DNA from 4 places in the Telluria mixta genome. Region 3 is predicted to be linked to each of the others. Evidence: predicted binding sites of a transcription regulator. Region 3 holds the regulator's gene; each other region holds the start of a gene.
The links. The regulator sigma-54, encoded in region 3, starts transcription at its own class of promoters, with help from an activator protein. The targets are predictions, from matches to a motif close to TGGCANGNAANCTGCTTT.

Region 1 (2,962 bases), 1.1 Mb from region 3:
AAAAGCTGCTGTCGGCCATCTACCGCGTCGACCAGCGCTTCGCGGCCGGGCACGTGATCGACGTGCTGCGCGGCGTCTCGTCCGAGCGCATCGTCCAGTGGCACCACGATAAATTGACCGTGTTCGGCGTCGGCGCCGAGCGCGGCGAGCAGGAATGGCGTGCCATCGTGCGCCAGACGATCGCCCTCGGCCTCGTCACCGTCGACCACGACGCGTTCAGCTCATTGAAGCTGACGGAAGCGGCGCGGCCCGTGCTGAAAGGCGAGCAGAAGGTGCAGTTGCGCCAGTACCAGAAGCCCGTGAAACCCAAGCGCACGTCCACGCCGCGCGGCAGCTACGAGGAAGTCGAGCTGTCGAAGTCGGAACAGGCCATCTTCGACAAGCTGCGCTGGTGGCGCGTGGAGACGGCGCGCGCGCACGGCGTGCCCGCATACGTCGTGTTCCAGGACGCCACCCTGCGCGAGATCGCCAAGGTCAAGCCGGTGTCGCTCGACCAGTTGCGCGGCGTCTCGGGCGTCGGCGAGAAGAAGCTGACGTCCTATGGCGACGAGATCGTCGGGATCATCAGCGAAATGGTGTGACCGTTACTTCTTCGTGAAGACAAGGTCCCACACGCCGTGGCCGAGTTTCAGGCCGCGGTTCTCGAACTTGGTCAGCGGCCGGTACGACGGCTTCTCCGCATAGCCCTCGGCCGTGTTCTGCAGCGCCGGCTCGTTGCCCAGCACTTCCAGCATCTGGACCGCGTAATCTTCCCAGTCGGTGGCGCAGTGAATATAACCGCCCTGCGCCAGCTTCTGGCACAGCAGTTGGACGAACGGCGGCTGGATCAGGCGGCGCTTGTTGTGGCGCGCCTTGTGCCACGGGTCGGGGAAGAAGATGTGCACGCCGGCCAGCGTCCCATCGGCGATCATGTTGTTCAGCACCTCGACGGCGTCATGCTGGATGATGCGCAGGTTCTGGATGTCCTGCTCGCCGGCCAGTTTCAGCAGGCTGCCCACGCCCGGCGTGTGCACTTCGACGCCGACGAAATCCTTGTCCGGCGTCGCCTTGGCGATGTGCGCCGTCGTGTCGCCCATGCCGAAGCCGATCTCCAGGATCAGCGGCGCGGTGCGGCCGAACGGGGCGTGGAAATCGAATTGGGCCTTGCGGTACTCGATCAGGTAATGCGGGCCGTACGCTTCCAGCGCGCGCGCCTGGCCGGTCGACAGGCGGCCGGCGCGGGTGACGAAACTGCGGATGCGGCGTTCGGTCGGGTCGTAGAGCATGGCGCGGCCCTGCTCGTTGGTAGGCGTATCGGAAGACATGATCGGTTTGGACTGGACTGAAAGGGTCGACATTATAGCCCAAGCCCTATCGGAAACATGGGCACCGACGCAGCCTAAAAATTACTTCTTGACATGTAAATTGCCAATGTGAAAACATTCGGTTTTTACCTCAGAGAAGAACCGCGATGATTTCCTTTGTACGCAACCTGTCGATGGCCGCCTGCCTGGCCGCGCTGTCCCTGCCCGCCGCCGCGGGCGTCGCCAACATCTGGACGAACGACACCTATACGGATACGGGCGCGCTGGGCCAGACCTGGACCGTCTCGTGGTCGGGCTGGAATGCCTACGAAATGGGCAGCGACGTCGCGATCGAGGGCCCGGACCTGGGATACAGCTTCCGCTCGCCGCGCCCCGGCGACGCGTACAACGGCACCCCGACGCAGACCTATGTCTTCGCCACGACGGCTGCGCACAGCGGCGACCTGGCGCTGGTCATCGATCTGTCGTCGAACGGACTGTGGGCCAACTCGGCGACCGACATGTACATCTGGCAGGGCGATACCGATCACAAGACGCGCCTTGCGGGTGCCACCGGCGACGCCGTCGAACGCGCGGACGTGACGCTGAACCTGACCGCAGGCCAGGCATGGGGCTTCATGGCCGTCAGCGGCAGCATCGGCGACGACACCCATTATTCCGGCAACCTGTACGGCAACTTCAACGTGACCGCCGCCGGCCCGTCCGGCGACGTGCCGGAGCCGGCATCGCTGGCCCTGCTGGGCCTGGGCGCCCTGGGCGCAATCGCTGCGCGCCGTCGCAAGGGCTGAGCGCAGCGTCCGGCGCGGCCGGGTGGAATGGAGCGGGGTGCGGAGCCGATCTCGGACATAATGACGTGTCACCGAAGGAGCCCGCATGCAGACCATCATCCATCCCATCGCCACCGAGGACAACGTCGCGGCCTACCGCCTGACGTCCTTCCACTACGGCGCACCCGGCAGCGGAAAAAAGGTCTACATCCAGGCCTCGCTACACGCGGACGAGGTGCCCGCGATGCTCGTCGCGCACGTCCTGCGCCGTGAGCTCGACCGGCTGGATGCGGAACACAAAGTCACCGGCGAGATCATCCTGGTGCCGGCCGCGAATCCGATCGGGCTGTCGCAGGTGATCCACGGCGCGCCGTTCGGGCGTTTCGATCTCGCCACCGGCACCAATTTCAACCGCTCGTACCGGCACGTGGCCGCGGCGTTGAAGACGTCGCTTGAGGACAAGCTGGGTTCCGACCCCGCCGCCAACGCAGCTCTCGTGCGCGAGCACGCGCGCCGCGAGGTGGCGGCCTGGCTGCCGAAGAACGCGACGGAAGAACTCAAGAAGACGCTGCTGGGCATGGCGATCGACGCCGACATCATGCTCGACCTCCACTGCGACAACGAGGCCGTGCTGCACATGTACACGGGCACGCCGCTGGCCGAACGGGTGAAACCGCTGGCCGCGCTGATGGGCGCGCACGCTGTGCTGCTGGCGACCGAATCCGGCGGCGAGCCGTTCGACGAAGCCTGCAGCCGCGTATGGTGGGAACTGGCGGAACACTTCGGCGACCGTTTCCCGATTCCCTCCGGCTGCGTGGGCGTGACGGTCGAGCTGCGCGGCGAGAACGACGTGCGCTACGACCTGGCCGAGCAGGACGCGCACGCGCTGCT
Region 2 (2,962 bases), 1.1 Mb from region 3:
AACCCGGTCGTATCGGCGCCGCCGCGCAGGACGGGAACAGTGGGGGCGGCAAGCGCGCCGGCGGTGGCCACGACCAGGCCGGCGGCGGCCGCCGCGACACGGCGCCACGGCCACCTTGGTGAAAGCTGCAACATCGCTGAAATCGGGTTAGGTTTCACGATGCTATGATAACCGCTTCCCGGCCGTTACTACTGCTGGGTCAAATTTTGTGACTTCGCTCCCTCGACAACATGACAACATCCCCCGCCGACAGCCCCCTAACCCACTTCGACGCCACCGGACAAGCCCACATGGTCGACGTGGGCGCCAAGGACGCAACCCACCGCATCGCCGTCGCCGCCGGCACCATCCGCATGCAGCCGGCCACCCTGGCACTGGTGACGTCAGGCTCGGCCAAGAAGGGCGACGTGCTGGGCGTGGCGCGCATCGCGGCCATCATGGCAGCCAAGCGGACGAGCGACCTCATCCCCCTGTGCCATCCGCTGGCCATCACGCGGGTCGCCGTCGATTTCGAGATCGACGAGGCGAACAACAGCGTGCATTGCCGGGCGCAGGTGGAGACCTACGGCAAGACCGGGGTCGAGATGGAGGCGCTCACTTCCGTGCAGGTCGGCCTGCTGACCATTTATGACATGTGCAAGGCGGCGGATCGGGGGATGGTCATGACCAATGTGCGCGTGCTGGAAAAGCACGGGGGCAAGAGCGGGGACTGGACGGCGCAGGTGTAAGCTCACAACCGCGTCCCGATCCACCAGTAATTCCCCTGCCCATCCTGCACCCCCGCCGTCCGGTCCCCATACGGCTGGTCGCGCGGCTCGGACAGGCTCGTCGCACCGTGGTCCAGCGCCCGCGCGTAGACCCTGTCGACATCCTCGACATACACGTGTACCGAGGCGATCAGGTCAGCGCCAGGCCGGCATCCCATCATCACCACCGAATCGCCGATGCGCACTTCCGCATGCCGGATCCCGCCCTCGGCATCGGGCTGGCGCCGCAGTTCCGTCGCGCCGAACGCGTGCACGAGGAAATCGAGCATGACGCGCACATCTTTCACCAACAAGTACGGCGACACCGCGTTATAGCCATCCGGCTTGTACCCATCGTCCATATCGTCTCCTTGAGATGAAGGTGATCATCGAAACTGGACAATTCTGTCACAGATGTATCGTCGTGCAATACAACTGTTCATCTTTGACACAGCCCCGCCCCTGAGATACCGCGCCACACCATGTGGCATGGATATTGCGAATTCCTCCTTGACTGCGCGTCGCGCATTCATAACCCATCCAACGATCAAGGAGACAACCATGGCCTGGACCAAACCTGAATTCATCGACTGGCGTTTCGGTTTCGAAATCACGATGTACATCGCGAATCGCTGACACAGCACCCGCCCGCGGCGCTGCCGCGGGCTTACCGGATCCCGTCATGAACATCGTCGTATTAGGCTCCGCGGCCGGAGGCGGTTTCCCGCAGTGGAACTGCAATTGCCGCAATTGCGCCGGACTGCGCAACGGCACCATCCGCGCAACGGCGCGCACGCAATCGTCGATCGCCGTGTCCGGCAACGGGACCGACTGGGTCCTGATCAACGCGTCGCCGGACATCCTCGCGCAGATCCGCGCGACACCGGCCCTGCAGCCGGCGCGCGCCCGGCGCGATTCCGGTATCGCCGCCGTCATGCTGATGGATGCGCAGATCGACCATGTCACAGGCCTCCTGATGCTGCGCGAGGGGAAAGAGCTACCTCTCTATTGCACCGCACAGGTCTGGCGCGAACTCAACCAGGGTCTGCCGCTCGTGCCCGTGCTGTCGCACTATTGCGGCGTGCGCTGGCATGAGCTGCCGATCGAAGGCGGCATGCACGTGCCCGGCATCGACGGCATCCGCTTCACGCCGCTGGCGCTGAACAGCAAGGCACCGCCGTATTCCGACCACCGCAACGATCCGCACCCGGGCGACAACATCGGCCTGCTGATCGAGGATACGCAAACGGGAAAAACCGTGTTCTACGCGCCCGGACTCGGCGCGATCGATCCGCACGTGGACGCCGCGCTGCAGAAAGCGGATTGCGTGCTCGTCGACGGCACGTTCTGGCGTGCGGACGAAATGATCGCGCTGGGGTTTTCCAAAAAAACGGCGGCCGACATGGGCCACCTGCCGCAATCGGGCGACGACGGCATGATCGCCGTGCTCGACGGCGTCAAGGCGCGGCGCAAGGTGCTCATCCACATCAACAACACGAATCCGATCCTGGACGAAGACTCGGACGAGCGCGCCCTGCTCGCACACCACGGCATCGAGGTCGCGTTCGACGGCATGGAGATCACGCTATGAGCATCGACGCATGGAGCCGCGACGAATTCGAGGCGCAACTGCGCGCACGAGGCGCCGGCTATCACATCTACCATCCGTTCAACGTCAAAATGAATGACGGCCTGCTGGGCCCGGACCAGATCCGCGGGTGGGTCGCCAACCGGTTCTATTACCAGGTCAATATCCCGCAAAAGGATGGCGCCATCATCGCCAATTGCCCGGACCGCGCCACGCGGCGCCGGTGGGTGCGGCGCATCCTCGACCATGACGGCTGGGGAGAGAACGAGGGCGGCATCGAGGCGTGGGTGCGGCTCGGCGAAGCCGTCGGGCTCACGCGCGAGGCGCTGTGGTCGCAGCGGCACGTCGTGCCGGGCGTGCGCTTCGCCGTCGATGCGTACGTCAATTTTGCGCGCCAGGCGCCGTGGCAGGAAGCCGTCTGCTCGTCGCTGACGGAGATGTTCGCGCCGAAGATCCACAAGGACCGGCTGGCCAACTGGCCGACGCATTACGCGTGGATCGATCCCGACGGCTTGCAATATTTCCGCAGCCGCATCTCGCTGGCGGAGCGCGACGTCGAACACGGGCTCGAAGTGACGCTCGGCCATTTCACCACCCGCGCCCAGCAGGAGCGCGCGCTCGAGATCCT
Region 3 (2,962 bases):
CTGACGGTGGAAGAGAACATCCGCGCCGTGCTGGAATTGCAGCGCGAGAACGGCAAGCCGCTCACCAAGGCGCGCATCACCGAACGTCTCGACGAGCTGCTGGCCGAGCTGCAGATCGAGAAGCTGCGCGAGAGTCCGGCGCTGTCGCTGTCCGGTGGCGAACGCCGCCGTGTGGAGATCGCGCGCGCGCTCGCGACCAATCCGCGCTTCGTGCTGCTGGACGAACCGTTCGCCGGCGTGGATCCAATTGCCGTCATCGAGATCCAACGTATCGTGCGCTTCCTGAAGGAGCGCGGCATCGGCGTGCTGATCACGGACCACAATGTGCGCGAGACGCTGGGCATCTGCGACCGCGCCTACATCATCAACCAGGGGGCGGTGCTGGCATCCGGCCGACCCGACGACATCATCGCCAACGAATCGGTGCGCCGCGTCTACCTGGGCGAACACTTCCGAATGTAGTCATGAAACAGACGCTGCAACTCAAGACCTCACAGCACCTTGCACTGACGCCGCAACTGCAGCAGTCGATCCGCCTGCTGCAGCTGTCCACGCTCGAGCTCCACCAGGAAATCGAGCAGGTCCTGAGCGAGAATCCGCTGCTCGAACGGCTCGACGATCCGCTCGACCGCTCCGTGCGCCTGCTGGCGGACGGTGCCATAAATAACGCCACCATCGGCGCGCCGGCGTCATCGCAGGCGGGCGAGGCGCCCGCCGCCCAGGGCAACGGCGAAGAAGGCGGCAGTGCGCCCGCCGAGAGCGGCAATGGCGAAGGCGGTGACGCCGGCGGCGACAGCGGAGAAGGTGGCGGCGAAGGCGGCGAGGACTGGGGCGAATACGGCCGCAGCGGCAGCGGCGGCGGCGAGGAGGAGGACGGCCGCCCGCAGCTGGAGGCGAGCCCCGTCACCCTGCGCGAACATTTGATGGAACAGGTGCGCATGACGTGCTGCGCGGCGCGCGACTGCGCGCTCGTGGAGCTCGTCGTCGATGCGCTCGACGACAACGGCTATCTGGAAGAACCGCTGGAAGACATCCACGCGCGCCTGCCGGAAGAACTGGAAATCGAGTTCGAGGAATTGCGCACGGCGCTCGCTCTCGTGCAAAGCATGGACCCGCCCGGCGTGGGCGCGCGCAGCGCGGCCGAATGCCTGGCCCTGCAGATCCGCCGCATGCCCGGTGTGCCGATGGTCACGCGGCGCATGGCGCTCGTCATCGTCGAAAAATACCTGACGTGGTTCGCGCAGCGCGAATTCAACAAGCTGAAGAAGGCGCTCGATTGCGACGACGAAGACCTGCGCGAAGCCCAGGCCGTCATCCGCCAGTGCAATCCGCATCCGGGCGCGGCGTTCGCGTCGGACGTGTCGGACTTCGTGGTTCCCGACGTGATCGTGCGCCGCGCCAAGGATGGCTGGAGCGTGCAACTGAATCCGGAAGTGATGCCGCGCCTGCGCGTGAACAGCCTGTACGCCTCGCTGATGAAGCAGGGCAAATCGGAAACGCAGATGAACGCGCAGTTGCAGGAAGCCAAGTGGCTCATCAAGAACATGCGCCAGCGCTTCGACACGATCCTCCGTGTAGCTCAGGCAATTGTCGATCGCCAGCGCAACTTTTTTTCCCATGGCGCAGTCGCGATGCGGCCCCTTGTTTTACGTGAGATAGCTGATACACTAGGTCTACACGAGAGCACAATTTCTCGAGTCACAACTCAGAAATATATGCTGACCCCGCACGGCATGTTCGAGTTGAAGTATTTCTTCGGGAGTCACGTTGCCACCGAAGCGGGAGGCGAAGCATCGTCGACGGCAATACGGGCACTCATCGTTCAACTGACAGGAGCAGAAGACCCCAAGAACCCTTTATCCGACAGCAAGATCGCGGAGATGCTAGGGGAACAGGGAATGGTTATCGCGCGACGCACGGTTGCGAAGTACCGTGAGGCGCTGAAGATCCCACCCGTTAGTCTCCGCAAATCCCTGTAGCAAAGCTCTTGCAACACCACTGGCCCATTGCGCCGGATGCGCGCACTTGACGGCAGTGCATCTTCAAAGGAGTGTGTATGAATCTCACAATCAGCGGACATCATCTCGATGTAACTCCAGCCATCCGAGAATACGTACAGAACAAGCTCGAACGCATCACCCGTCATTTCGATCAAGTGATCGACTCCCACGTCATCCTCTGCATCGACAATCTCACCGAGAAAGAAAAACGCCAGAAAGCCGAGATCAACCTGCGCCTCGCGGGCAAGATCGTCCATGTCGCCAGTGCCGCGCACGACCTATACGCCGCGATCGACATGTTGATGGACCGCCTGGACCGCCAGGTCGTCAAATACAAGCAAATGCTCAAGGATCATGACAACGCGTGTATCAAGCGCATGTCCGAGGGTGGGGAGGAAGAGCCCGCCGCGGCGTGATGCCACGCGTGCAGTAGCACCAGAAACGAAGGGCGCATCGGCGCCCTTTTCGTTTTTATGGGCGCTACAATGTCGGTCTGATTATTTCAATAACAACGAGACATGACCGACTACGTTTTATCGCGGGTCGCCAACCGCACCGGCATCATCACCCTGGACCGCCCGAAGGCATTGAACTCGCTGTCGCTGGACATGGTCCGCGCGCTCACCGCCACGCTGCTCGCCTGGCGCATCGATGCCGGCATCGACGCCGTCGTCATCAAGAGCAGCAGCGACAAGGCCTTGTGCGCCGGCGGCGACATCCGCTTTTTCCACGAAGCGGGCAGGGCCACGCCGCAGACGGGCAGCCCGCTGCTGGAAGATTTTTTCACCGAGGAATACGCGCTCAATCACCTCATTCACTTTTATCCGAAGCCGTTCATCTCCCTGATGGACGGCGTCGTGATGGGCGGCGGCATGGGCATCGCGCAGGGCGGGCCGGACTGCGGCCTGCGCATCGTGACGGAGCGCTCGAAGATCGCCATGCCTGAAGTGAACATCGGCCTG
Region 4 (2,962 bases), 1.1 Mb from region 3:
TCCTGCACGTGATCTACTCGCTGAGCGGGCTCCATTCCATCGGCGCCGACATTTCCCATATGGCCCTCGTGCGCACCATGTTCGAATTCCTGATGGGCGTGTTCGTCGGCTCGCTGTTCGTCAACCACCGGGATTTCCTGGTGCGCAATGCCCGGGTGGCGCTCGCGGGCTTCGTCGCGCTGTGCGTGCTGTACGCCACGACGCCGACGCCCGATTACGCGCTGATTCCGATCATCTTTGCGCTCCTGATCGCGTACCTGAGCGTGACGACCTCGTGGATGACCGCCATCCTGTCCACGCCGGTGCTCGTCTATCTGGGGGAAATCTCGTATTCGACGTACATGGTGCATTACCTCGTCTACGATCTGCTGAAAGCCGTCTTCATGTCCGACCCGCACCACATCGACCAGTTGTACCTGTGGCTGTCGTTCGTGGTCGTCTTCGTCCTGTCGGTGCTCCTGCATCACGCCGTGGACATGCCGTCCCAAAAATACTTCCGGCGCCGCCTGTCGACGCGCTAGGCAACGTTGTCAATCCATGCAAAACCCGCGTAGAATGCGGGCAACGCGGGTGTAGCTCAATGGTAGAGCAGAAGCTTCCCAAGCTTACGACGAGGGTTCGATTCCCTTCACCCGCTCCAGTCTGAAATAAAAAATGCCTGCATCAGCAGGCATTTTTTTATGGAGCGACAGTCGCGTGCGATCAGCCCTGGCGCTTGCGGCGCAGCGCGCCGAGGCCGGCCAGGCCGAGGCCCAGCAGTGCCAGCGAGGCCGGTTCCGGAACGGCGCGGGTGACGTGGTCGACGACCACGTTGTCCAGCGAGTTATAGCCGGGGTCGTTGCGGGTGATGAAACTCAGCGTGGCATTGTCCGCCGCGGCGATGAACGACGTCGTAAAGTGACCGCCGGTCGAGGTGCTGAAGAATTGGGTGCCATTCAGTGCCACGGCCATCGAGCCCCAGCTCACCGCGATGTCGAAATTGATCGTATAGGTTTCGCCGGCAATCGTGGCGATGACCTGGTTCAGGAAGGCATTGCTGCCCACGGCGCCGTCGTTCCACCGGCTGTTATTGAAGTTGGAATACCCGGTATTGCCCGTCAGCGTCCAGTTGCTGCCGCCGGCGGCGAAATCGCCGTTCGTGACGAGGTTGGCGCTCGCGGAGGTGCTGACGGCCAGCAGGGCGATGGCAGAGAAAAGTTTTTTCATGAGACTCTCCAGGAAATTATCGTTATGAAACGGTAAAAGCATCTTCCGTGCCAGAAATCTATTTCCTAGCATTTATAAGGACTTATCCAAGGGGAAATTTTAATTGCAGATATGCATGTAAAAAAAGCCGACACATGGCCGGCTTCGGTTGAGCTGCATTAAAAAAGGTGCCGGTCTTTACCCGTAATGCGTTTCGGCCCGGCCGTCCCGCCGTGCGCGCCCTGCGGCTAGCCCTTATGGCACACTGGTGTTGTCGCTCCATCCAGTATCAATCATGCAAGAACACGGACGCCAGTCTGATGAACGTATCACCCCTCCGGACATGCCCGAGCACGCCGGCGCCCTGATGTTCCTGAGCGGCGGCGGCGAAGTCGGCGCGATGATGCGCGCACACGACTGGTCGACGTCGCCGCTGGGCCATCCGCGCACGTGGCCGCAGGCGCTGCGCACGGTGGTCGGCCTGATGCTCAACTCGAAACTCCCCATGTTCGTTGCGTGGGGGACGGAACTCGCCTTCCTGTACAACGATCCGTATCGCGAGGTCCTCGGCGACAAGCATCCGGCCGCGCTGGGCAGGCCGTTCCACGACATCTGGTCCGAGATCTGGCACGACATCGGCCCGCTGATCGAGCGCGCGCTGCGCGGCGAGGCCACGTATGCCGACCGCCTGTACCTCGTAATGAACCGCCACGGCTACGACGAACCGACTTGGTTCACGTTTTCGTATTCGCCCGCGCGCGACGAGAACGGGGCCATCGCCGGCATCTATTGCGCGTGCGTCGAGGTCACCGACCAGGTGCTCGCCGAGAAATACCGCAACGAGGAGAACGAGCGGCTGCGCGGCCTGTTCTCGCAGGCGCCGGGGATCATGGCCGTGCTGCGCGGTCCCGAGCACGTGTTCGAGCTCACGAACCAGTCGTACATGCAGCTGGTCGGCCACCGTCAGATCGTCGGCAGGCGCGCGCGCGAGGCGCTGCCGGAAATCGTCGGCCAGGGCTTCCTCGAACTGCTCGACCGCGTGTACGCGACGGGCGAACCGTTCGTCGGCCATGCGCTGCCCGTGCGCCTGCAGCGCGAGCCGGAAGGGCCGCTGGAAGAGCGCTACATCGACTTCGTCTACCAGCCGATCCGCGACGAGAACGGGGCCGTCAGCGGCATTTTCGTGGAAGGCAGCGACGTCACCGACCGCAAGCTCGTCGAGGACGAACTGCGCGCCGCCAACCGCCAGAAGGACCAGCTCCTCGCGATGCTGGCGCACGAACTGCGCAATCCGCTCGCGCCCATCATGACGGCGGCCCAGCTGTTGAAACTCGGCCGGCTGGACGCCAAGAGCGTGGCCAACGCCAGCGAGATCATCGTGCGCCAGGCCGAGCACATGACGGACCTCGTCAACGACCTGCTGGACGTCTCGCGCGTCACGCGCGGTCTCGTCACCCTGGAGAGGGACGAGCTGGACCTGAACGTGATCGTGTCCGCCGCCGTCGAGCAGGTGCGGCCGCTGATCGACGCGCGCCGCCATGCGCTGACCCTGCAGCTCTCGGGCCAGCCGGCGCACGTGACGGGCGACCGCACGCGCCTCGTGCAGGTCATCTCGAACATCCTCAACAACGCCACCAAGTACACGGCGCCCGGTGGCCGCATCGTGCTGGCCGTGACCGTGGGCGACGAGCAGGTGACCGTGTCCGTGCGCGACAACGGCGTCGGCATCGCGCCCGAAGTCCTGCCGTACATCTTCGACCTGTTCACCCAGGCCGAG

Region 1: a site for sigma-54 is predicted at 1,394-1,411, ahead of P0M04_RS11440 (PEP-CTERM sorting domain-containing protein). Genes of this name have one in related genera too.
Region 2: a site for sigma-54 is predicted at 1,232-1,249, ahead of pqqA (pyrroloquinoline quinone precursor peptide PqqA). Genes of this name have one in related genera too.
Region 4: a site for sigma-54 is predicted at 1,242-1,259, ahead of P0M04_RS11415 (PEP-CTERM sorting domain-containing protein). Genes of this name have one in related genera too.

Annotation. Positions count from the first base shown of each region.
Region 1 is NZ_CP119520.1:2,569,984-2,572,945, reverse strand. Features, by position in the region: gene recQ (DNA helicase RecQ) at 1-581, shown strand, start outside; gene trmB (tRNA (guanosine(46)-N7)-methyltransferase TrmB) at 585-1,265, opposite strand; gene P0M04_RS11440 (PEP-CTERM sorting domain-containing protein) at 1,451-2,092, shown strand; gene P0M04_RS11435 (succinylglutamate desuccinylase/aspartoacylase family protein) at 2,178-2,962, shown strand, end outside.
Region 2 is NZ_CP119520.1:2,646,011-2,648,972, reverse strand. Features, by position in the region: gene P0M04_RS11805 (M48 family metalloprotease) at 1-134, opposite strand, end outside; gene moaC (cyclic pyranopterin monophosphate synthase MoaC) at 231-728, shown strand; gene P0M04_RS11795 (VOC family protein) at 731-1,108, opposite strand; gene pqqA (pyrroloquinoline quinone precursor peptide PqqA) at 1,308-1,382, shown strand; gene pqqB (pyrroloquinoline quinone biosynthesis protein PqqB) at 1,429-2,337, shown strand; gene pqqC (pyrroloquinoline-quinone synthase PqqC) at 2,334-2,962, shown strand, end outside.
Region 3 is NZ_CP119520.1:1,507,117-1,510,078, reverse strand. Features, by position in the region: gene lptB (LPS export ABC transporter ATP-binding protein) at 1-462, shown strand, start outside; gene P0M04_RS06625 (RNA polymerase factor sigma-54) at 465-1,979, shown strand; gene hpf (ribosome hibernation-promoting factor, HPF/YfiA family) at 2,057-2,416, shown strand; gene P0M04_RS06615 (enoyl-CoA hydratase/isomerase family protein) at 2,519-2,962, shown strand, end outside.
Region 4 is NZ_CP119520.1:2,562,510-2,565,471, forward strand. Features, by position in the region: gene P0M04_RS11405 (acyltransferase family protein) at 1-521, shown strand, start outside; tRNA gene P0M04_RS11410 (tRNA-Gly) at 567-640, shown strand; gene P0M04_RS11415 (PEP-CTERM sorting domain-containing protein) at 703-1,206, opposite strand; gene P0M04_RS11420 (hybrid sensor histidine kinase/response regulator) at 1,529-2,962, shown strand, end outside.